DNA from 4 places in the Arthrobacter sp. 05T45 genome. Region 3 is predicted to be linked to each of the others. Evidence: riboswitches for the same ligand, from Rfam matches in the RefSeq annotation. Region 3 holds a riboswitch; each other region holds the start of a gene.
What was found. Region 3 has a riboswitch for thiamine pyrophosphate ahead of thiC (phosphomethylpyrimidine synthase ThiC). Riboswitches for the same ligand answer to the same signal wherever they lie in the genome.

Region 1: another riboswitch for thiamine pyrophosphate. It lies ahead of AC1DGD_RS11805 (bifunctional hydroxymethylpyrimidine kinase/phosphomethylpyrimidine kinase); the one in region 3 lies ahead of thiC (phosphomethylpyrimidine synthase ThiC).
Region 2: another riboswitch for thiamine pyrophosphate. It lies ahead of AC1DGD_RS15030 (ECF transporter S component); the one in region 3 lies ahead of thiC (phosphomethylpyrimidine synthase ThiC).
Region 4: another riboswitch for thiamine pyrophosphate. It lies ahead of thiO (glycine oxidase ThiO); the one in region 3 lies ahead of thiC (phosphomethylpyrimidine synthase ThiC).

What each region holds. Positions count from the first base shown of each region.
Region 1 covers NZ_JBFTKI010000010.1:41,454-46,914, reverse strand. The annotation lists gene AC1DGD_RS11810 (Rne/Rng family ribonuclease) at 1-2,518, shown strand, start outside; TPP riboswitch at 2,667-2,764, shown strand; gene AC1DGD_RS11805 (bifunctional hydroxymethylpyrimidine kinase/phosphomethylpyrimidine kinase) at 2,834-4,381, shown strand; gene rplU (50S ribosomal protein L21) at 4,784-5,092, shown strand; gene rpmA (50S ribosomal protein L27) at 5,154-5,417, shown strand.
Region 2 covers NZ_JBFTKI010000016.1:71,967-77,427, reverse strand. The annotation lists gene AC1DGD_RS15040 (energy-coupling factor transporter transmembrane component T family protein) at 1-378, opposite strand, end outside; gene AC1DGD_RS15035 (ABC transporter ATP-binding protein) at 375-2,015, opposite strand; gene AC1DGD_RS15030 (ECF transporter S component) at 2,044-2,691, opposite strand; TPP riboswitch at 2,758-2,901, opposite strand; gene AC1DGD_RS15025 (heme-degrading domain-containing protein) at 3,089-3,634, shown strand; gene AC1DGD_RS15020 (DUF4235 domain-containing protein) at 3,674-3,937, shown strand; gene mnhG (monovalent cation/H(+) antiporter subunit G) at 4,012-4,359, opposite strand; gene AC1DGD_RS15010 (MrpF/PhaF family protein) at 4,391-4,669, opposite strand; gene AC1DGD_RS15005 (Na+/H+ antiporter subunit E) at 4,666-5,211, opposite strand; gene AC1DGD_RS15000 (Na+/H+ antiporter subunit D) at 5,208-5,461, opposite strand, start outside.
Region 3 covers NZ_JBFTKI010000015.1:78,167-83,627, reverse strand. The annotation lists gene AC1DGD_RS14605 (VOC family protein) at 1-828, opposite strand, end outside; gene AC1DGD_RS14600 (amidohydrolase family protein) at 904-2,010, opposite strand; gene AC1DGD_RS14595 (GNAT family N-acetyltransferase) at 2,014-2,514, opposite strand; TPP riboswitch at 2,590-2,697, shown strand; gene thiC (phosphomethylpyrimidine synthase ThiC) at 2,693-4,543, shown strand; gene AC1DGD_RS14585 (alpha/beta fold hydrolase) at 4,540-5,274, opposite strand; gene ffh (signal recognition particle protein) at 5,346-5,461, opposite strand, start outside.
Region 4 covers NZ_JBFTKI010000001.1:532,548-538,008, forward strand. The annotation lists gene AC1DGD_RS02540 (RNB domain-containing ribonuclease) at 1-946, opposite strand, end outside; gene AC1DGD_RS02545 (ferritin-like fold-containing protein) at 985-1,659, shown strand; gene thiE (thiamine phosphate synthase) at 1,697-2,395, opposite strand; TPP riboswitch at 2,422-2,542, shown strand; gene thiO (glycine oxidase ThiO) at 2,536-3,846, shown strand; gene thiS (sulfur carrier protein ThiS) at 3,843-4,079, shown strand; gene AC1DGD_RS02565 (thiazole synthase) at 4,085-4,909, shown strand.

The sequences.
Region 1 (5,461 bases), on a different contig from region 3:
CGCAGCAGCTGAGCCCGAGGACGAGGAAGGCGACGAGGACGAGGACGCCGGCAACCGCCGTCGGCGCCGCAGCCGCGGCCGGCGCGGCCGCACCCGCACCTCTGCCGAGTCCGACACCGAGTCGGAAGGCACCGAAGAAGAGGGCGACGAAGGCTCCGAGATAATCCTCGAAGACGGTGTGACCTCCCGCCGCCGCCGCCGCCGTCGCCGCGGGGACCAGGACCTGGAGCTGACCGGCGGGGAAGGCGACGATCCGCCCAACACGGTGACCCGCGTCCGTGCGCCGCGTGCGATGGCCGAGGCGCCGGTGAACAACCGCGTCACATCCGTCAAGGGCTCCACCCGCCTGGAAGCCAAGAAGCAGCGCCGCCGCGAATCCCGCGACACCGGCCGCCGCCGTACCGTCATCACCGAGGCCGAGTTCCTGGCCCGCCGCGAGTCCGTGGACCGTCAGATGATCGTCCGCCAGCGCGACGACAGAATCCAGATCGGTGTCCTTGAAGACGGCGTCCTGGCCGAGCACTTCGTGTCCAAGACCCAGCAGGACTCCCTGATCGGCAACGTCTACCTGGGCAAGGTCCAGAACGTGCTGCCCTCCATGGAGGCCGCTTTCGTGGACATCGGCCGCGGCCGCAACGCCGTGCTCTACGCCGGTGAAGTGAACTGGGAGTCCGTCAACCTCGAGGGCAAGCAGCGCCGCATCGAGAACGCGCTGAAGTCCGGCGACTCCGTGCTGGTCCAGGTCACCAAGGACCCGGTCGGCCACAAGGGCGCCCGTCTCACCAGCCAGATCTCGCTGCCCGGCCGGTACCTCGTGTACGTGCCCGGCGGTTCCATGACCGGCATCTCCCGCAAGCTGCCCGACGTCGAACGCAACCGCCTCAAGCGGATCCTCAAGGACCGCCTGCCCGAGGACGCGGGCGTCATTGTCCGCACCGCGGCCGAGGGAGCTTCCGAGGAAGAGCTGACGCACGACATCAACCGCCTCCGCGCGCAGTGGGAAGGCATCGAGAGCCAGTCGACGTCCACCAAGATCCTCGCCCCCGAGCTGCTCTACGGCGAACCTGACCTGACCATCAAGGTGGTCCGGGACGTCTTCAACGAGGACTTCTCCAAGCTGATCGTCTCCGGCGAGGAAGCCTGGGACACCATCGAGGCCTACGTCACCTACGTCGCACCGGACCTCGTGGGCCGGCTCGAGAAGTGGACCAAGGACACGGACATCTTCGCGGCCTGGCGCATCGACGAGCAGATCCACAAGGCCCTGGACCGGAAGGTCTTCCTGCCCTCGGGCGGTTCGCTCGTGATCGACCGCACCGAAGCCATGACCGTGGTGGACGTCAACACCGGCAAATTCACCGGCTCCGGCGGCAACCTCGAGGAAACCGTCACCAAGAACAACCTGGAAGCGGCCGAGGAAGTCGTCCGGCAGCTGCGCCTGCGCGACATTGGCGGCATCATCGTGATCGACTTCATCGACATGGTGCTCGAATCCAACCGCGACCTCGTGCTGCGCCGCATGGTGGAGTGCCTGGGCCGGGACCGGACCAAGCACCAGGTGGCCGAGGTGACCTCGCTGGGCCTCGTGCAGATGACCCGCAAGCGGATGGGCACCGGGCTGCTGGAAGTCTTCGGCGAACAGTGCGAAACATGTGCGGGCCGCGGCATCGTCACCCACGACGAGCCGGTGGAGCACCGCCGCGCCAACACGGTCGCCGCGGAGCACTATGTGCCGCGCACCGAGGCGCAGCCTGCTGCCCGCCCGGAACGCAAGAGCCGTCGCCGCGGCCGGGGAGGCCAGGGCGGAGAGACCGCGCCGGCCGCACCCGCGCCCGTCCACGCCGAACCCACCGAGGCCGAACGCCACGCCAAGGCCGAGGCCACCCGTGCCGCGCTGGCCAACATCGCTGCCGCAGCGCACGCCGCGCACCTGCACGACGGGGAGGCCGCCGCAGCCAGCGATGCCGGGGCCCGCCAGGCCGCCGTCGACGCCGTCACGCAGCTCGCAGCCGCCGACGAGGCAGCCGGCCGCCCCGCAACGGTGCTGACGTTTGGCGGCGAGCAGGTGGCCCTGCCCTTCGTCGAGCACGCGGAGGACGCGCCGTCACCGGCCCTGACCCTGGACCTGCTGACCGAGGCCTTCGCAAACCTGGGCGAAGCCGAGGCCGGCAAGCCGGACCAGGCCGCCGGCCTGGCGGCCGGTCAGGCAGCAGCTGTTGCCGCACCGGAAGCCACGGCGCCCGAGGCGCCGTCGGCCGTCCGCGCTGCGGAGGCGCCGGCGTCACGCACAGCTGACACCACGACGCTGCGCGGCCGCCGCGGGCGCCGCAACCGGAGTGCCAGCCGCGCCCAGGGCGCAGCCAACGAAACCTCCGTGGAGCACCGCGAGGCAACCCGGCCGGCCGCGGCCGGATCGGTCCACGAGGCCAAGGCTCCCGCTGCGGCCGGGCCTGCGTCCATCCCGGCCGGCAACGAGCCGATCATCCTCGGCGTCGGCGTGCCGGCGTCGGAGCTGTAGTCCTCCGCGACTGACCACGTCCCCGTCCGGTCATTATTTCGACTGGTCGGGCCGCGGGTCCGGGTCATGGCAGACGTAACATACGTCCGCCCGGGCCCGGGCCCGCTCGTGCGTTAACGGGTCCTCCGGGTGGCAAGGGCTAGGCTGGAACACTGACACGGGGTGCCGGGCATCGGGCCGGCTGAGATCCAGACCCGTTGAACCTGTCCGGTTAGCACCGGCGAAGGGATGTCTTCCTTGTCCGCGAAATCGAATCCGTCCGAGTTCCTCCCGCCCAATTTTCTGCACAACGAGTCTCTGCCGGCCCCGCCGCGCATTCCCCGCGTGCTGGCCATCGCCGGCTCCGATCCCTCCGGCGGGGCCGGAATCCAGGCCGACCTGAAGAGCATCGCGGCGAACGGCGGCTACGGCATGGCCGCCATCACCGCCCTGACAGCGCAGAACACGCAGGGCGTGCGCGCCGTCCACGTCCCCCCGGCGGCGTTCCTCACGGCGCAGCTGGACGCCATCAGCGACGACATCGGCATCGACGCCGTCAAGATCGGCATGCTCGGTGACGCCGCCGTGATCGACGCCGTCCGCGGCTGGCTGGAAAAGGTGCGCCCCGCCGTCGTGGTCCTGGACCCGGTGATGGTCGCCACCAGTGGTGACCGGCTCCTGCAGGAATCGGCCGAGGCCGCCCTGCAGGCCCTCCTGCCGCTGGCGGACCTCATCACGCCCAACCTCGCCGAACTCGCCATCCTGCTCAAGGAACCCGTCGCTGCCGACTGGTCCGAGGCCCTGGCGCAGGGCAAGAGGCTGGCCGCCCTGACCGGCACCACCGTCCTGGTTAAGGGCGGACACCTCCAGGGCGCCGAGCCGGGGGACGGGTATGCCCACGACGCCGCCGCCGGCACCGGCGCCGGCGACGGCGCCGCGGACGGCTGCCCGGATGCCCTGGTCAACACCGGCGGCCTGCTCGGCCAGGAAACGGTGGTGGTGCCGGGGGAGCGGATCGCGACGCGCAACAGCCACGGCACCGGATGCTCCCTGTCCTCGGCCATGGCCACCGTGCAGGCCCGGGTGGGGGACTGGGAAGCGACGCTGCGCGAAGTCAAGCCGTGGCTGCTGGGCGCGCTACGCGAAGCCTCGGCCCTGGACGTCGGCTCCGGCAACGGCCCGGTCCACCACTTCCACCACCTGCAGCACCTCCAGGGCAGGCAGGGTCCGGCGGCGGGGGAGTTCGCCGCAGCCCTGCGCGCAGGAGCCGCGGGCGATCTTGAGGCGATCTACGCCCTGGACTTCGTCCGCGGGCTGGCCGACGGCACCTTGCCCGAGCACGAGTTCGCGTACTACCTCGCCCAGGACGCCATCTACCTCAACGGCTACTCGCGGGTCCTGGCCCGGGCCGCGGCGATTGCCCCCACCGAGGCCGAGCAGCTGTTCTGGGCCCGTTCGGCGCAGACCTGCCTGGAAGTCGAATCCGAGCTGCACCGTTCCTGGCTCAGCACCCGCCCCACGGCCTCCACCCTGGGCCCGGTCACGAAAGCGTATGTGGACCACCTGCTGGCCGCCTCGGTCTCCGGCAGCTATGGCGTCCTCGTGGCGGCGGCGCTGCCCTGCTTCTGGCTCTACGCCGAGGTCGGTTCCACGCTGCACCGGGAGTTCCTGGCCGGTGGCGCCCCCGGGGAGCACCCCTACGCCGGCTGGCTGCGGACCTACGCCGACGAGGACTTCGCCGCCGCGACCCGGCAGGCCATCGCGTACACGGACACGGCGGCCGGGCGGGCATCGGAGAGCGAGCGGCAGGCCATGGCCCTGGCTTTCCGGCAGTCTTCGCGCTACGAAGTGGACTTCTTCGACGCGCCGCGGCTGTACGCCTGACGCGAGCTGGTCCGGACTACCGGTACGATGGTGGGGCGCGGTTCCGGAAGTCGTTGCGGCAACACAGCTCAAGATGGTCAAGATCCCGGCCAAGAACATTGGCAGGGACTTTGCATCAAGATGTTGTGGCGCCTATCACGGACTACCCGCCGGAACCAGCCTCATTTGCGGCCGAAGGCAAAATTAGCGTATTCTAGATCTTCGGTGCTTACGCCAACACTTGGGTTATGACCCTGAGAACGGTCCGCTTGGAATTCCAAATGGATTTGTTCCGGGGATAGCTCATGGGTTCCCCCGGGGAATCCACCGGCGTTGAGGCACAGCGTGAGCCGGTCCAAACAATTTGGCCCCTGGTTCCGCACGCAAATCTAGTAATAAACGTCGAGAGAAGTGAGTTCCCCAGTGGTGTACGCGATTGTCCGCGCAGGCGGCCGCCAAGAGAAGGTTTCCGTTGGAGACTTCGTTACCCTGAACCGCGTCCCCGGTGGAGCCGGCAGCACCTTTGAGTTGCCCGCACTGCTCCTGGTGGACGGTGACAAAGTCACGTCTGCTGCTGCGGACCTGGCCAAGGTAACGGTTACGGCTGAGATCCTCGAAGACCTCCGTGGTCCGAAGATCGTCATCCAGAAGTTCAAGAACAAGACCGGTTACAAGAAGCGTCAGGGCCACCGTCAGGAACTGACCAAGGTCAAGATCACCGGTATCAAGTAACTCTTCGTTACTGTTCAGGTTCCAGCAGATTCCCCAGAATTTTTGAAGGCAGGCATTTCAAATGGCACATAAAAAAGGCGCGAGTTCCACTCGCAACGGTCGTGACTCCAACGCCCAGTACCTCGGCGTCAAGCGCTTCGGTGGCCAGGTAGTTTCCGCAGGCGAGATCATCGTCCGCCAGCGCGGCACCCACTTCCACCCGGGCGCCGGCGTAGGCCGCGGCGGGGACGACACCCTGTTCGCCCTGACCCCCGGTGCTGTCGAGTTCGGCACCCGCCGTGGTCGCCGCGTTGTGAACATCGTGGCTGCTGCAGCTGCAGAGTAACAATAAGTTCTAAATCGGTGGGGCGGGCCATTAGGTCCGCTCCA
Region 2 (5,461 bases), on a different contig from region 3:
CATCAGCAGCACCGCGGGCAATGCGATCGCGAGCCCGCGGAGCATGAAGCCGATCCCCAGCTGCAGGGAACCGGCGCTGACGGACCAGATCCCCGCATCGAGCAGGACGGGTCCGGAATCGGCCGCCAGGATGGCCGTGCTCCAGCCGCCCAGCGCCGCCGCGAGGATCAGCGGCCAGCCGCGCTGCCACAGCAAGGCCACAGTCAGGCCCGCCAGCGGCAGCAGCAGCAGTTCGAACGCCAGCGCCACCGACGCCGACACCCAGTCAATGGAGAGCGCCAGGACCAGGGTGATCAGGGTGACCGCCGTGAACTTGGCGAGCGGGTTGGCTCGGGTCAGCAGCGCATGGTTGCCGCGCAGGCTCAGCGCGTCCCTCAAGGCGAGGCCCCCTCCGGCAGCTCGAGATCCGGGCCGTGAGCGTCCGCGGCGGCGGTTTCCCGTGGCCGGAGGCGGAGTTCGGCGCCGCCGAGGACGGCGCTGAATTCGGCGTCATGCGTCACGGACACGACGGCGGTGCCGGCGTCGAGGAGCTCGGAGAGGAACGAGGCGAGTTCGGCCCACGTATTGGCATCCTGGCCGAAGGTGGGCTCGTCCAGGACCAGCACCTGGGGGTGCGCCGCCAGCACAGTGGCAACCGAAAGGCGCCGCTTCTCGCCGCCGGAGAGCGTGTAGGGGTTGGCGTCCACAAGCTCCGTCAGCCGCAGCCGCTCCAGCAGTTCGTCCACGCGGTCTTCGCCGTAGCCGAGGTGGCGCGGGCCGAACATGAGCTCGTCGAGGACCTTGCCGGTAACGAACTGGTGCTCGGGTTCCTGGAAGACGGTTCCGATCCTGGCGATCAGCTGCTGGGCCTTCCACCGGTAGGGATCGGGTCCGGCGCCGTCGCGTACGCGGCCACTGGAGTGACCACTGGAGTGACCGGTGGCGGGACTGCTCAGCTCCGCCGTGGCCGAGACTGTTCCCGCGACGGGCCGCAGGAGACCGGCCAGCGTCAGCGCCAGGGTGGACTTCCCTGTGCCGTTCTGTCCGGTGATGGTCAGCGCCTCGCCGGCGCGGACCCGGACCGAAACCCCGGACTGGACCGGACGCGGCGCGATGGTGCGGAAGCCGTCGCGCAGCCCGGCCCGCCGCGGCCGTTCGCGGGACACCGCGAGCGCGTCGGCCGCGAGCAGAGTCTGTCCCGCGCCCCGCGCCGGTGTCCGCATCCGCGTCGCCGGGACGTAGCCCGGCACCCAGACGCCCGCACCGATGAGCATGTCCCGCGCCTCGGCCAGGACCCGGTCCGGCGGTCCGTCAATCAAGACCGCGGAGTCCGTGGCGGACCCTGGCTGCAGCACCACGATCCTGTCCACCAGGTCTTTCCAGACCCCCACCCGGTGCTCCACGACCACCAGCGTGGCGCMTGTCTTGTCCAGGCAGCGGCCCACAGCGTCGCGGACCTCCAGGACGCCCGCGGGGTCGAGGTTGGCCGTCGGCTCGTCGAGCAGCAGCAGCCCTGGCCGCATCGCGAGGATCCCGGCGAGCGCCAGCCGTTGCTTTTGGCCGCCGGAGAGGGCCGCCGTCGGGTGGTCCAGCGGCAGCTGTCCCAGCCCGACGTCGTCGAGGGCCTCTCGCACGCGCGGCCAGATCTCCGCCGCCGGGACGGCGAGGTTCTCCGCCCCGAAGGCGACGTCGTCGCCGAGGCGGGAGAGCACCACCTGCGTTTCCGGGTCCTGCTGCACCAGCCCGGCGCGGCCGCGCCGCGCCCGTGGCGGGGCACCGTCGATCAGGAGGCTGCCGGTCTCGTCTGCATCTTCGGAGTCGCCGGAGTCGCCGGCCGCGCCGTCGCCCAGCACGCCGGCCAGGGCGTGGAGCAGCGTCGACTTGCCGGCGCCGGAGGGCCCCAGCAGGAGCACGCGCTCCCCCGGCCGGATGTCCAGGTCAAGGCCGCTGACCGCGGGCCTGGCCCGTCCGGCATGCCGCCAGCCCCAGCCGCGGGCCGTGACGGCGGCCGGCCGGACGCCCGGTGAAGATCTCATGATTCTCTGCAGGATTCAGCGACGGGGCTCAGGAGAAGACGGGCTCCGTGGCGGCCTTGCGGGAGGCAAAGGCGCCCAGCACTCCGGTCTTCGCCAGGCCGCGGGTGGCGAGCCAGGCCAGTCCGCCGGCAATCACTGCGCCGGAGATCGTGGTGAAGACGATGTAGGCGAGCTTGTCGCCGGCTTCGTAGGCGATGTTCCAGCCCCACGGCAGGAAGGAATCGTTCAGGCCGCAGAAGAGGCCCGCGCCGGCGCCGGCCAGCACGGAGACGGGCAGGTTGAACTTCTTGTAGAGGAAGGCCGCGAAGACCAGTTCGGCGCCGAGGCCCTGCAGGATGCCGGAGATCAGCACCGTGGTGCCGTACTGCGAACCCATGATGAGCTCGCCGGTGGCCGCGACGGTTTCGCAGAAGAGCGCGGCGCCCGGCTTGCGAATGATGAGCATGCCCAGCACCGCCGGGATCATCCAGCCGCCGGCGTAGAGTCCGCTCAACGGCGGGTAGACCGCGTTGACCGGAGTCGAGATCAGGTTCGCGCCCTGGGACCAGGCCCAGAAAATGACGCCGCCGGCAACGGCGATCAACGCGGCCACCACAATGTCCACCACGCGCCAGCTGTAGTTGCGCCGGGCGGATGAACGGCTGGCGGAACCATGCTGTGCTGAAATATCTGTCATGTCGTCCTCCTGAGGAACAGGAGGGGAGGGTGCGCCGGCCGGTCTCGGCTTCCGCCGCCCTCCGCGCACCCTGAGAACTCGACTCCCTTGCGCCGGTACTAACCGGATCAGGTTCGAGGGTCTGCGGCTGTCCGCACTCTCAGCGCCCACCAAAGGTTTCCCCGGATTGTTCCGGCGATGCCCGACGGCGGCGCTCCCCTGTCGTAATTATTTTCGCCCTTGTGGGCTGGCTCAGTTTACACCCGGTCGGCCGGGATTTCCGTGGTGTGCCGTCACAATCGTGGACCGGACGGCGGCAGTCCCGGCGGCCCGGAAAACCCTCTTGGTAGAGTCGTCGTGCCGGACCCCCGGACCCGCCAGCGGGCGGCCTCGTCACCCACCGGAAAGCTGGAATATTTTGTCGCACACACCGGTCACCCAAGATCCCTCCGGGGAATACGATCCCGACTCCAATGAGCCGCAGCCGCAGGGTTCCCTGGCGGCGCTCATTGGCCGCGTGCTGGCCGAGATAGAGGCGCTCCAGTTCGCGTCGTTCAGCAAGGATGACGCCCTGGACCTCGGGCTCCTCCTTGTCGAGCTGGGCAGGCAACGCTCGCTGCCCATCGCCGTCGACATCACCAAAGGCGAGCAGGTGCTCTTCCACGCCGCGCTGGACGGCGCCACACCGGACAATGAGCGCTGGATCAACGCCAAAAAGCGCACCGCCATGCGGTACGAGGTCCCGTCCCTGCTGGTGGGCCTCCGGGCCCGCGCTGCCGGCGGAAGGATCGAGGACAACGCCTGGTGGGATCAGTCGGAGTTCGCCGCCCACGGCGGGGCGTTTCCCGTTTACGTGCGCGGCACGGGCGCCGTCGCCGTCGTCACCGTCTCCGGCCTGCCCCAGAAGGCGGATCACGAACTCGTGGTCGAGGCCCTGCGGATGGTCCTCACCCCGGAACGCTAGGCTAGGGGAAAACCGTTCCCGTCCCAAGGAGACCGAAGAATGAACATCCTCATCAAGCTGCTCGGCACCGGCGTCAGCCTCCTGGCCGGCTTTGCCGGCACCAAGCTGGTGGACACCATGTGGGAAAAGTCCACAGGCAACAAGCCGCCCAAGGGCCAGGAGGACGACGTTCCCACCACCCTGCGCTCGGCCCTGACGTTCGCCCTGATCTCTGCCTCGGTCAGCGCCATCATCCAGGTGCTCGCCAACCGCGGCACCCAGCGCGCGATCACCCGCTTCGCCAAGACCCAGGACGTCGTCTGACCTGACCCGACTGGCCGCGGCGCCCGCCGCGGCAGTCGAAGGCCCCGGCCGGGTCCGCCGGGCCGGACGGGGGCTCAGCGGTCGTCGTCGTCCGCTCCGTGCGTGGCCGCCTGCTGGGCGGCCTTCTGGACTACCGCCTCGAGCTCGTCGGAGCTCAGCAGCTCCGGGTGCAGGTGCTTGGTCCGGTAGCCGGCCCGACCCACCATGTGAGCGGACACGGGGACGGTGAGCAGCTGGAAGAGCCAGGCCACCAGCAGGACGGGCCACACCGACCAGGTGCGCATCTGCAGGCCAAGGGCCGCCAGCAGCAGGAACAGGCCGAGGACCTGCGGTTTGGTGGCCGCGTGCATCCTGCTCATGAGGTCCGGGAATCGCAGCAGCCCGATGGCGGCCGCGAGGGACATCAGGGCTCCGGACACCATGAACACGGCAGAGACGGCGTCGATCACTGTGTCAGGATTCACGGACGCCCTCCCGCCTGTCGGCCACGAACCGGGCCACGGTGACCGAGCCGACGAATCCGATCAGGGAAATCGCAACGAGCAGCATCAGGTTGTTCAGGTGCCGGTTGGCGGCCATGTCGATGCACAGGGCCGCGCCGAAGATGGCCAGCAGCACGTCGGCGGCCAGAACCCGGTCCAGCAGCGAGGGCCCCCGCGCGATCCGGACGATCGCCCCCGCGGCGGCCAGGGACAGTACGACGGCGGTCACCGTCAGGACGGTCTGCATCATGCGGCGGTCTCCTGTGTCAGGGCGGAAAGTTCGGCTTTGGTCCCCATGATCCGGATCAGCCCGGCCTCGGTGTCCCGGACCTCTTTGCGCAGCTTGGCCGCGTCCTCGGCATTGCGGACGTTGATGCCGTGGATGTAGAGCGTGGACGTCGACCTGTCCACCTCCACCACGAGGGACCCGGGAATCAGCGAGATCACGTGCCCGGTGGCCGTGACCAGGAGGTCCGAATGGCTTCGGAGCGGCACGGCTACGACTGCGCTGACCACGTTGGGGCCGCGGACCACGGCCAGGTACAGGACCTGGAAGCTTGCCGCGACGACTTTTCCGAGGAAGATGAGGGCGAACGGCACGGCGCGGAGCACGTTGAAGCGGCCGCCGAGTTCCACCGGGGGCAGATAGAAAATGCGCGCCACGAGCACCGCGATGAGGGCGCCGAAGAGGAGATTGCCCGGGCTGAAGTTCTGCCAGAGCGCGCCCCAGACAAAGACGAGCCAGACCAGCAGCGGCAGTTCCTGGCGCAGCGAGATCCTTTTCCGGTTCATTTTCCGCCGCCCTCCCGGACCTGCACCGGGTGGAGCGACGGGGGCACCGGCGGCACGGGCGCGTCCGGGCCGAGCACGGCCTGGATGTAGGAGGTCCGGTCCAGCATCTCCTGGGCGGACTGGTCGGCCACCCTGAACAGCGGCCCGGCAAAGACCGTCAGGGCCACGCCAAAGACCACCAGGCCCAGGGTGGAGCCCACCATGGTGCGGGGCAGCAGGGTCACATTCGTCTTGCCGGCCCGGTCACCCG
Region 3 (5,461 bases):
CAGCTCGGCGCCGGTGTGGTGGGATTCGACGCCGGCAACCTTGAGCCGGTCGGCCAGGGCCGCGACGTCGTCGCCGGAGGGCACCTCGATGAGGACCTCGCCCAGGCCCAGCGTGTCGCGCCGCGGGCCCGCGCCGCGGCTGTTCCATACGTTCATGGCCATGTGGTGGTGGTAGCCGCCGGCCGAGACGAACAGCGCCTGGCCGTGCCAGCCCGCGGTCTTTTCGAAGCCGAGCGTGCCGACATAGAACTCATGCGCCGACTGGACGTCGCCGACCTGCAGGTGGACGTGCCCGACGCCGGCGGCGGCCTGGCGCTGGCCGGCCACGGACTCCTCGGTCAGGTATTGCTGCAGGTAGCGCTGCGGCGGCAGGGCGAGACTGTCCATGACGACGTTCTTGCCCTCCCAGGACCACGCCGCCCGCGGCCGGTCCCAGTACAGCTCGATGCCGTTGCCTTCGGGGTCGTTGAAGTAGAACGCCTCGCTGACGAGGTGGTCCGCGCTGCCGGTGAAGGACTGGGGCTCGTACTGGGCCGCGGTGGCGATGGTGGCCGCCAGGGAGTGCTGGTCCTCGAAGAGGAGGGCGGTGTGGAAGAGCCCGGCCTCGCCGCGGGAAGGTAGATTCAGGCCCGGGGCAGGCGCCAGATGCACCAGCGGCTTCTGCTGGCGCCCAAGGTAGAGCCCGCCGTCCTGTTCGGCCACAGTCTCCAGGCCGAGGGCGCGCTGGTAGTAGTCGGTCATGAGCTTCATGTCGCCGACCTTGAGCATCACGGTGCCCATGGTGAGTTCGGCAGGAAGGAGGTCCTGGGTGCTGGCTTCTGCGGTCATGGCAATGCTCCGTGGATTCTGTAGCCACCGGCCTTCGGCGACTCTACATAAAGATAAATTACTTGAAGCTTCAATTTATTCCAAAACATGGACTGGCACCCGGTCTACCGGCAGCCCACGCAGCACGATATGCCGGATCCGGCGGAGCGTGGCCGGATTGCTCCGCGGATCTTCGGCCGTGACGAGGACATCAGCGCTTGCCCCTTCACCGATGGACTCCGCGCCGAGCCAGGTCCGCGCGGACCAGCTCGCGGCGTTGAGGGCGGCAGCGGCGGAAAGGCCGGCGGCGTGCAGGGCCTGGATCTCGTCCACGATCCTGCCATGGCTGATCACGCTGCCGGCGTCGGTACCGGCATAGATCGCCAGCCCGGCCTCGTGGGCTTCGAGGATCCGCTCCGCCCGGCGCTCCCACAGCGAGCGCATGTGGGCTGCGTAGCGGGGGAACTTGGCCGCCGCCCGGGCGGCGATGTCCGGGAACGTGGCGATGTTGATCAGGGTGGGCACGATGGGAACACCCTGTTCGAGGAAGCGCGGCAGGTGCCGCGGCAGCAGCCCGGTGGCGTGCTCGATGCAGTCGATCCCGGCATCGAGCATGTCATCCAGGGTGTCTTCGGCGAAGCAGTGTGCGGTGACGCGGGCCCCCTCATCGTGGGCGGCACGGACGGCGTCCTTGACCGTCCGGGCGGGAAAACTGGCGGCGAGGTCGCCGGCGTCGCGGTCGATCCAGTCCCCCACGAGCTTGACCCAGCCGTCGCCCGCGCGGGCTTGCTTCCGCACGGCCTCGACGAGATCCTCCGGCTCGACCTCGACGGCCAGGCCCGGCAGGTAGCGCCGGGCCCTCGCGAGGTGCCGGCCCGAGCGGATGATCCGGGGCAGGTCCGCGCGCTGCTGGAGCCAGCGGGTGTTGTGGACGGCGCCGGCGTCGCGGACCAGGAGTGTCCCGGCGTCGCGGTCCGCCAGGGCCTGGGATTCCGCGGTGTCCTCGGTAACGTCCCCGCCCGGGCCGAGGCCGATGTGGCAGTGTGCGTCCACGAGGCCGGGCATGACCCAGCCGTCGAGCACGAGGTCAGGCGCGGCGGCCGGACGGCGGAAGGTTAGCAGGCCGCCCACCGACCAGAGCCCGCGGCGTTTCTGGTCCGCCGCGGTGAGGATGGGGCCGCTGAACTCGATGATGCCGGTCATGACCTAAAGCCTAATCCGCATGACGATCCGCCGGCCAAGACCGTCCAGCCCCAGCTGCGCTTCGTGGATCCGCAGGGCGCCCAACGCCTGTCCTGGCCGGGCGAGTTCCTCGAAACCGCAGCTCGCATAAAACGGCGCATTGAACGGGACGCCTGCGAAGGTGCAAAGCGTCATCGATAAATAGCCACGGCTCCGGGCCGCATCAAGGGCCGCCTCCACCAGGGACCGTCCTATCCCCCGCCCGGCGGAGTCCGGATGCACGGAGAGCTGTTCCAGATGGGCCTGGCCGCCGACCTCGTCAACGCGGGCAAACCCTACGGGCGGGTTGCCGGCGACAAGTATGAAGAGCGGCTCAACCGGCGTTGTCAACTCCGGAGCCGGGAGCGTCTGGTTCCCCAGCTCCGCTTCGAGGATGCGGTCTGCTGAGGCCTCGAGAACCGGCAGCGCCGGGAGGTCTTCCGGCGTCGCCATCCGGATGCGGGGCACGGCCCTGGGCAGAGTCACAATGCCACGCTAACACCGCGGCCCACCGCACTCCGTCACACTCGAGGGCCGGCCGGAGGTGCGTGGTAGTTTCGTCTACGACCACACGGGTGCCCCTGCAGGGGCTGAGATCGGGCTGACGCAGCCTGCGACCGTTGAACCTGTCCGGGTAATGCCGGCGAAGGAAGTGAGCTTTTCCGTGAACACCCAAGTGACACAGCACAGCCCTGTCCAAATTCAGTCCGCAGCCACCACGCAGTCGCTGAAGTCCCACTCGCTGGCCTTCAGCACGGGTCCGGAGCACGGCATCCGCGTGCCGGTGACCGAGATCGCCCTGGAACCCTCCCCGGGCGGCGTCCGGAACCCGCCGTTCCGGGTGTACCGCACTGCCGGCCCGGGCAGCGATCCGGTCCGCGGGCTGGAGCCGTTCCGCACCCCCTGGATTGAGGACAGGGCGGACACCGAACCCTACGCCGGCCGCGAACGGGAGCTGCTCGACGACGGCAAATCGGCGGTGCGCCGCGGTGCTGCGTCGGCCGAGTGGCGGGGCGGCCGGCCGGTGCCACGCCGGGCCGTCGAGGGCAGGACCGTCACGCAGATGCGCTACGCCCGGGACGGTGTCATCACCCAGGAAATGCGGTTCGTCGCGCTGCGCGAGAACTGCGATGTGGAGCTGGTGCGCAGCGAGGTGGCCGCGGGCCGCGCGATCATTCCCAACAACGTCAACCACCCCGAATCCGAGCCGATGATCATCGGCAAGGCGTTCCTGGTGAAAATCAACGCCAATATCGGCAACTCCGCCGTGACCAGCTCCATCGCCGAGGAGGTCGACAAACTCCAGTGGGCCACGCAGTGGGGCGCGGACACCGTCATGGACCTCTCCACCGGGGACGACATCCACACCACGCGCGAGTGGATCATCCGCAACTCCCCCGTCCCCATCGGAACGGTCCCGATCTACCAGGCGCTGGAGAAGGTCAACGGTGAGGCGAACGCCCTGACCTGGGAGATCTTCCGGGACACCGTGATCGAACAGTGCGAGCAGGGCGTGGACTACATGACCATCCACGCCGGCGTGCTGCTGCGGTATGTGCCCCTGACGGCCAACCGGGTCACCGGCATCGTGTCCCGCGGCGGTTCCATCATGGCCGGCTGGTGCCTGGCGCACCACCGGGAGAACTTCCTGTACACCCACTTCGATGAGCTGTGCGAGATCTTCGCACGCTACGACGTCGCATTCTCCCTGGGCGACGGGCTGCGGCCGGGCGCGACGGCGGATGCCAACGACGCGGCACAGTTCGCCGAACTGGACACCCTGGCCGAGCTCACGCAGCGGGCCTGGGACTTCGACGTGCAAGTCATGGTGGAGGGCCCCGGGCATGTGCCCTTCCACCTCGTCCGGGAAAACGTGGAGCGCCAGCAGGAACTCTGCAAGGGCGCCCCGTTTTACACACTCGGGCCGCTCGTCACGGACATCGCACCGGGCTATGACCACATCACCTCGGCGATCGGCGCCACCGAGATCGCCCGCTACGGCACCGCCATGCTCTGCTACGTCACGCCCAAGGAACACCTCGGGCTGCCGAACAAGGACGATGTGAAGACGGGCGTGATCACTTACAAGATCGCCGCCCATGCCGCGGACCTCGCCAAGGGCCACCCCGGCGCGCACGAACGCGACGATGCCCTGTCCAAGGCAAGGTTCGAGTTCCGCTGGCGGGACCAGTTCGCGCTGTCCCTGGACCCGGTCACGGCCGAGGCCTTCCATGATGAGACGCTTCCCGCGGAACCGGCCAAGACAGCCCACTTCTGCTCGATGTGCGGTCCGAAGTTCTGCTCCATGCGGATCAGCCAGGACATCCGGGACGAATATGGCACCGGCGGCTACGGCACCGGCAACTACGGTCCGGCGGATCCTGGTTCGGCGGAACAGCAGGCCGCCCGTGCAGAGATGGCGGCCGGAATGCGGGCGAAGAGCAACGAGTTCCTCGCCTCGGGCGGCAAGGTCTACCTGCCGCAGCCCTCGGTGGGAGGACCCGCAGCTTCCTAGGACGCCCGGGCGTGCTGGTGCCGGCTGACCTCGGCGATGTAGGAGCGGATGGCCCGGTCCCCTTCGGCTGAATCCTGGGGCCGGTGCCCTCCCGGCGCCGTGCGGTGCAGGGCGCCGGTCTCGCGCAGGTAGCCGGCGATTTCCTCATACAGCGGTTCCCAGCCGCCGGTCAGGACCAGGGTCGGCACGCCCGGCACGATCTGCAGCGGGGCTTCCCACGGCGGCGCCTGCAGGCGGAGCCGGCGCGCAGCCCGGAGGGCCTCCGGCGTCGTGGCCCCGGGGGCGTCCGCCGCGAACGCGCGGCGGATGAACTCCCGCTGGAAGTCGTCGTCGCTGAGGTTGTGGCGGACGTCGAAGAGCGGCTGCATGAGGGCCCGGTGCGCGGCGGTGGCCGGGAGTTCCGCGGTCAGGGACAGGCAGGCCGGTTCCACCAGGGTCAGCGACTGGACGAGGTCGGGCCGTTCGACGGCGGCCATCATCGCAGCGATCGCGCCCTGCGAATGGGCCACCACATGGCCGCCGGCCTCGCCGCGGCCGTCGTCTGCCAGCGAGGCGAGCACGATGGCGGCGTCGGCGGCGAAGCTGGATTCGAGCGGTTCCGCGACGGCGTCAAACCCGTGCCGCCGCAGGAACAGGGCGTCGTAGTCCAGCGCCATTCCGTGCTGTTTTGGCCACGCGGCGGCGCCGAAGCTGCCGTCCCCGTGGACGAAGACTACGCGCTGCTTGAACATTGTCTAACCCTATGGCACTTCAGTGCTGATGCCGCCGGCGACACAGTGCCGGCGGCCGTCAGCACTTGCGGCTACTTGCTGCCGCCGAGGAACTTGTCGAAACCCTTGGGCAGGTTCAGCTGGGACGGATCGAAGTCGCCGCCCTGCTGGCCGAACGACGCGCCGGTGGGCAGCGCCTTGGGGCCGG
Region 4 (5,461 bases), on a different contig from region 3:
AATGCACAATGGCCAGCTGCCGGGGGTCCGTCGGGTCAAGGGTCCGCAGGTACTCGCCGTAGCGCATTTCCCCGTCCCAGGGCTTGCCGAGGGCGTGGGTCTGCCGGTGGAAGTGGCGCAGTGATGCCTCGTCCGGGGCGGGCATGGTGCGCAGGATGCCGACTTTGCCCTGGAGCATGAGCGCCGCGGCGGCCATCCCGGTCATGAGTGAAATCTGGGCGTTCCAGTCCTCCACCGGCAGCGGCGGGGCCGCTACGATCCGGTAGCCGCCGTCGGGCAGTTGCTGGATCTCCTGTTCCGGCATGTTCAGGCTCGCGCCGCCGCGCAGTCGTTCCAGTTCCACCCGTTTGAGGCCTACTTCTTTCAGCAGCTGCAGCACGGGCGCCGCGGTGCCGGCGTCGAGCTCGGCCTGGACGCCTTTGTAGTTGAGCTTCGCGCGGCTGCGGACCTGTGCCCGGCGCACGAGGACCGAGGCGACCTCTGCCGCGGCGTCGAGCTCGAACTCCCAGACGAACGCCGCGCACAGCTGCCCGGCGAGCAGGCTGCCGGCGGCCTCGCTGATAATCTCCGGATGCAGCGGAATCCGGCCGTCCGGGGTGTAGAAGGTCTGGCCGCGGCGCCGGGTCTCGGCGTCCAGCGCCCCGCCCGGGGCGACAAAGGAGGGGACGTCGGCGATGGCGTAGAAGACCTTGTAGCCGCCGTTGCTCCGTTCGATAAACAGGGCCTGGTCCAGGTCGGTGGACGATGCCGGATCGATAGTCACGAACTCGACGTGCGTGAGGTCAAGGTCCGGGAGCTTGTGCTCGGCCACCGCCGCCTCCGCGTCGCGCAGCACATCCTCGGGGAACGGGCCGGGCAGTTCCAGCGTGGTGCGCAACGCCTTGAGTGCCCCGGCAAGCTGGTTCTGCTGCTCGTGGACACTGGGGGTCAGGCGATGATGTGACACGAAAATCAGGGTAGCCCGATTTCCGCTATTAGTCTTGGATGATGAGCGCAACTGCGGACGATCCTGCCCTCTACAACAGCTTCCTTGCCGACCTGCTGGGAGTCTTGGCGTACGGCGAGCTTTCCGCCTTCGAGCGGCTGTCCTCGAGTGCCCGGTATTCGCCCACGCTGCATGACCGTGCGTTGCTGGGCAGGATGGCGGTGGTCGAGTTCCAGCATTACGAACTCGTCCGAATCCGGCTCGAACACATGGGCCTGGATACGGAGGCCGCCATGCTGCCGTTCCAGCCCTCGGTGGACCACTTCCACGAACGCACGCGCCCGTCGGACTGGTACGAGGCCCTCATGAAGGCCTACGTGATCGACACGGTCGCCGCGGACTTTTACGGCGTCGTGGGCCGGTACGTCGACGCCGCGACCCGTGAGTTGATCGGGCAGGTCCGCTCCACCGGTGAGTCCACGGCCGTGCTGCAGGCGCGCATCAAGGCGGCCCTGGCCGATGACCCCCGGCTGGCGTCGCGCCTGGCGTTGTGGGCCAGGCGTCTGCTGGGGGAAGTACTGAACCACGCCCAGCGTGTCAGCGCCGAGCACGCGTTCCTCGGCGGACTGTCGGGGCTGGACGACGCCGGCGCCCGGGCGCTGGTCAACGGCCTGGCGGCCGAACTCGCAGCGAATCACGCGCGCCGGATGACGGAGCTGGGTCTCGCCGGATAGTTTCAGTGCCGGCCGGCATTACGGGCTGGGGACCTGCTTAGGATGCGGCGGCGTCCAGCGCCGCCAGCAAGGCTCCGGCGGCGTGGGCCGGATCAGTGGCGTCGGTGATCGCCCGGACCACGACGATCCGCCGGGCACCGGCATCGACTACCTGCTCCACGTTACTGAGGTCGATCCCGCCGATCGCGAACCACGGCAGCACGCTTTCGTCGACCTTGCCGGTTCCCTCCGCGTCCGCCCCGCCGATCGCCTGGGCGGCGTAGCGCACCAGATCGAGGCCGACGGCGGCGCGTCCGGGCTTGGTGGGCGTCGCCCACACGGGGCCCACACAGAAATAATCGAGCCCTTTGCGGCCTGGCGCGGCAGCGATGGCGGCGTCCACCTGCTTCGGGCTGTGGGTGGACAGGCCGATCACGGCATCCTTGCCGAGAAAGCCGCGGGCGGCGTCGAGCGAAATGTCCTTCTGGCCGACATGGAACACCGGAGCCCCGGACAGGGAGGCGATGTCCGCCCGGTCATTGACGGCCCACAGCCGCCCGTGGCGCTGCGCTGCGGTGTGCAGGACCTCCAGCAGTTCCAGCTCCTCGGAGGCCTCGAGCGACTTGTCGCGCAACTGGATGATGTCCACGCCGCCGGCGAAGGCGGCGTCCACGAAGTCCTCGAAGTCGCCGCGGTCCCTGCGGGCGTCGGTGCAGAGATAGAGGCGGGCGGTGGTGTGGAGAGGGTCCTGGCTCATGGGACCAGCCTAGTTCCTCTAAACTGGGCGCATACCGCGGGAGCCCGCAGCAGCCATGTCGCCGCTGCCCGGCTGAGAGGGCGTCAGAGCCGACCGCTTGACCTGATCCGGCTAGTACCGGCGTAGGGAAGGAATTTTTCATGGGCACACGAGCAGGCCGTGCAGCCGGAGCCGCAAATGACGCCGCCGCCCAGGTTTGTGACACAGGGACCGGTACCGCAGAGGGAATCATCGCGGGGGATACGACTGCCGACGTGGCCGTGATCGGCGGCGGGGTGATCGGCCATGGCATCGCGTTCGAGGCCATCCGCTCGGGCCGATCCGTGGTCCTGATCGATGATGCTCCCGGCAGCGGAGCCAGCTGGGCCGCGGCCGGCATGCTGGCCCCCGTGAGTGAACTGCACTACCAGGAGGAACAGCTCCTGGAACTGATGCTCGAGGCCTCCCGGTTGTGGCCAGGATTCGCTGCGGCTCTCGACGCCGGTGCCGCCGGCGCGGATCCGCCGGCAGGTACGGGCTACTTAACGACGCCGACCTTGGCGGTGGGGGCCGACGCGGCGGACCGGCGCGCGCTCGCGGACTTGAGGGAAGTCCAGCAGACATGCGGCCTGGCCGTGGAGCCACTGACAGTGCGCGAGGCGCGCACCCGGGAGCCCCTGCTGAGTCCCGGCATCTCGTGTGCCTTCGACATCCCGGCCGACCACCAGGTGGACCCCCGCCTGCTGATCACCCGGCTCGCCGGCGTGCTCGGTGCGGAAGGCGGCAGCTTCGTCCGGCGGCGCGCGGCAGGCCTGCTGTGGCAGGACGGACAGGTGGCAGGTGTGCGGTTGGCTGGCGGCGGTACCGTGCGGGCTGCCGAGACCGTGGTCGCCAACGGGCTCGGCGCCGCCGCGCTCGAGGAGCTTCCGGCCGGGCTGGCGCTGCCGCTGCGGCCCGTCTACGGCGACATCCTCCGGCTCCGCGTGCCTCCGCATCTGCAGCCGCTGCTCACGGCCACCGTGCGGGGCATGGTGCGCGGCATCCCGGTGTACATCGTCCCCCGCCAGGACGGCACCGTGGTGATCGGGGCCACCCAGCGGGAGGATGGACCGTCGGATCCGCACGCGGTTTCCGCCGGCGGCATTTACCAGCTGCTGCGGGATGCCCAGCAGCTGGTGCCTGCGGTCGCCGAGCTGGAGCTTTTGGAAGCCACGGCGCGGGCGCGGCCCGGAACCCCGGACAATGCCCCGCTGCTGGGGCGGATCGCACAAGCGGACGGCGGCGACGTCCCGGGACTCATTATCGCCACAGGATTCTTCCGGCACGGCGTCCTGCTGACCCCCGCCGCTGCCGCCGTGTGCCGGCAACTCATGGATTTCACGCCGGACCCGCGCTGGGCCGGGTTCCGCCCCGACCGTTTTTCCCGCATCCCGGTTACGTCCGGGGACAGCCCTAAGAAGGAAGCAGCATGAACATCCGACTTAACGGAACGGATCAGAGCGTCGCCGACGGCGCCTCCGTCTCCGCACTCGTCAGCCGGCTCACTGGCCGGAGCATCGGCCCCGACGGCCGCGCCGCCGACGGGCGGAAGCTCGGTGTCGCCGTCGCCCGCAACGCCGAAGTGGTGCCGCGCAGCCAGTGGCACGCCACGGCGCTCGCCGACGGCGACGACGTCGAACTTGTCACGGCAGTCCAGGGAGGATGACCAGCATGAACGAGACGACGTTCGCAGGAACACAGGCCGTCCCCATGACCGGTGCGGTGGCCGATCCGTTCGTGGTCGACGGCGTAAGGCTCGGCTCCCGCCTCATCATGGGAACCGGCGGTGCGCCGAGCCTGGACGGGCTCGGGGCGGCGCTGGTGGCGTCCGGGACGGAGCTGACCACGGTGGCGATGCGCCGCTATTCGCCGGCGGAGACGGGCTCGCTGTTCCAGCTGCTCGAGGACCATCAGATCCGGGTACTGCCCAACACGGCAGGCTGCTTCACCGCCAAGGACGCCGTCCTTACCGCCGAGCTGGCGCGGGAGGCCCTGGAAACGGACTGGGTCAAGCTCGAAGTCATTGCCGACGAGCACACACTGCTGCCGGACGCCGTCGAACTCGTGGACGCAACCGAACAGCTCGTGGCCCGAGGCTTCAAGGTCTTCGCCTACACGAACGACGACCCCGTGCTTGCCCTCCGGCTCGAAAACCTCGGCGCGACGGCCGTGATGCCGTTGGGCGCCCCGATCGGCACCGGACTGGGCATCCTGAACCCGCACAACATCGAGCTGATCGTCTCGCGCGCGTCCGTGCCCGTGGTGCTGGATGCCGGGATCGGCACGGCCTCGGACGCTGCCCTGGCGATGGAACTCGGCTGCGACGCCGTGCTGTTGGCTACGGCGGTGACCCGTGCGCAGAATCCGGTGCTCATGGGCGAGGCCTTCAAACATGCCGTCATCGCCGGCAGGCTGGCGAAAGCGGCCGGCAGGATCCCGCGGCGGGAACACGCATTGGCGTCCTCGGCAATGGAAGGCCGGGCCGAGTTCCTCTAACGCCCGCTCGGCCGGCGGGGCTGATCTGGTTGCGCCGGCCGGACCTCCTGATCACCCTTGCTCTTGATGACGCGCCGGCGCGATCATCGGTAGGCCCGGCCCGGTCCGGCCCGGCCGGGTCGACGTGCGGCGGGGACGAACCGGGTATGCCGTCGGTCCGCATCCGGATGGTCCACAGTCCTCGTGGATCACGTGGTTGTGCGAGTACGCAGGGTCCCATTAGCGCGCTGGTGAAACTTTCACGAAGAATGGCGTTGCCACTTCTTTGCCTTTCCAGCTGCCCTTTTCGAGGTCAGGTGCCATCCCTTGCAGCCTCCGCATGGGTATACGCTCGCGGGCAACTTGCCCCCAGATGACGAGCCCTGCCGGATGATTTCCTTGAGCGCGCGGTTCGCGTGCCAGGGGGTGGAGTAGGTGATCTTGGTGCAGCTTGCCATCGAGCGAAACCCTTCTTGAAAGAGTACGCGCGTGGCTCATATCCACACTTGAGCGCCACCTAACAGTGGCGTCCCAGGTTCCACATGATTGTGTCGTTCAAGGCACAAACTATCG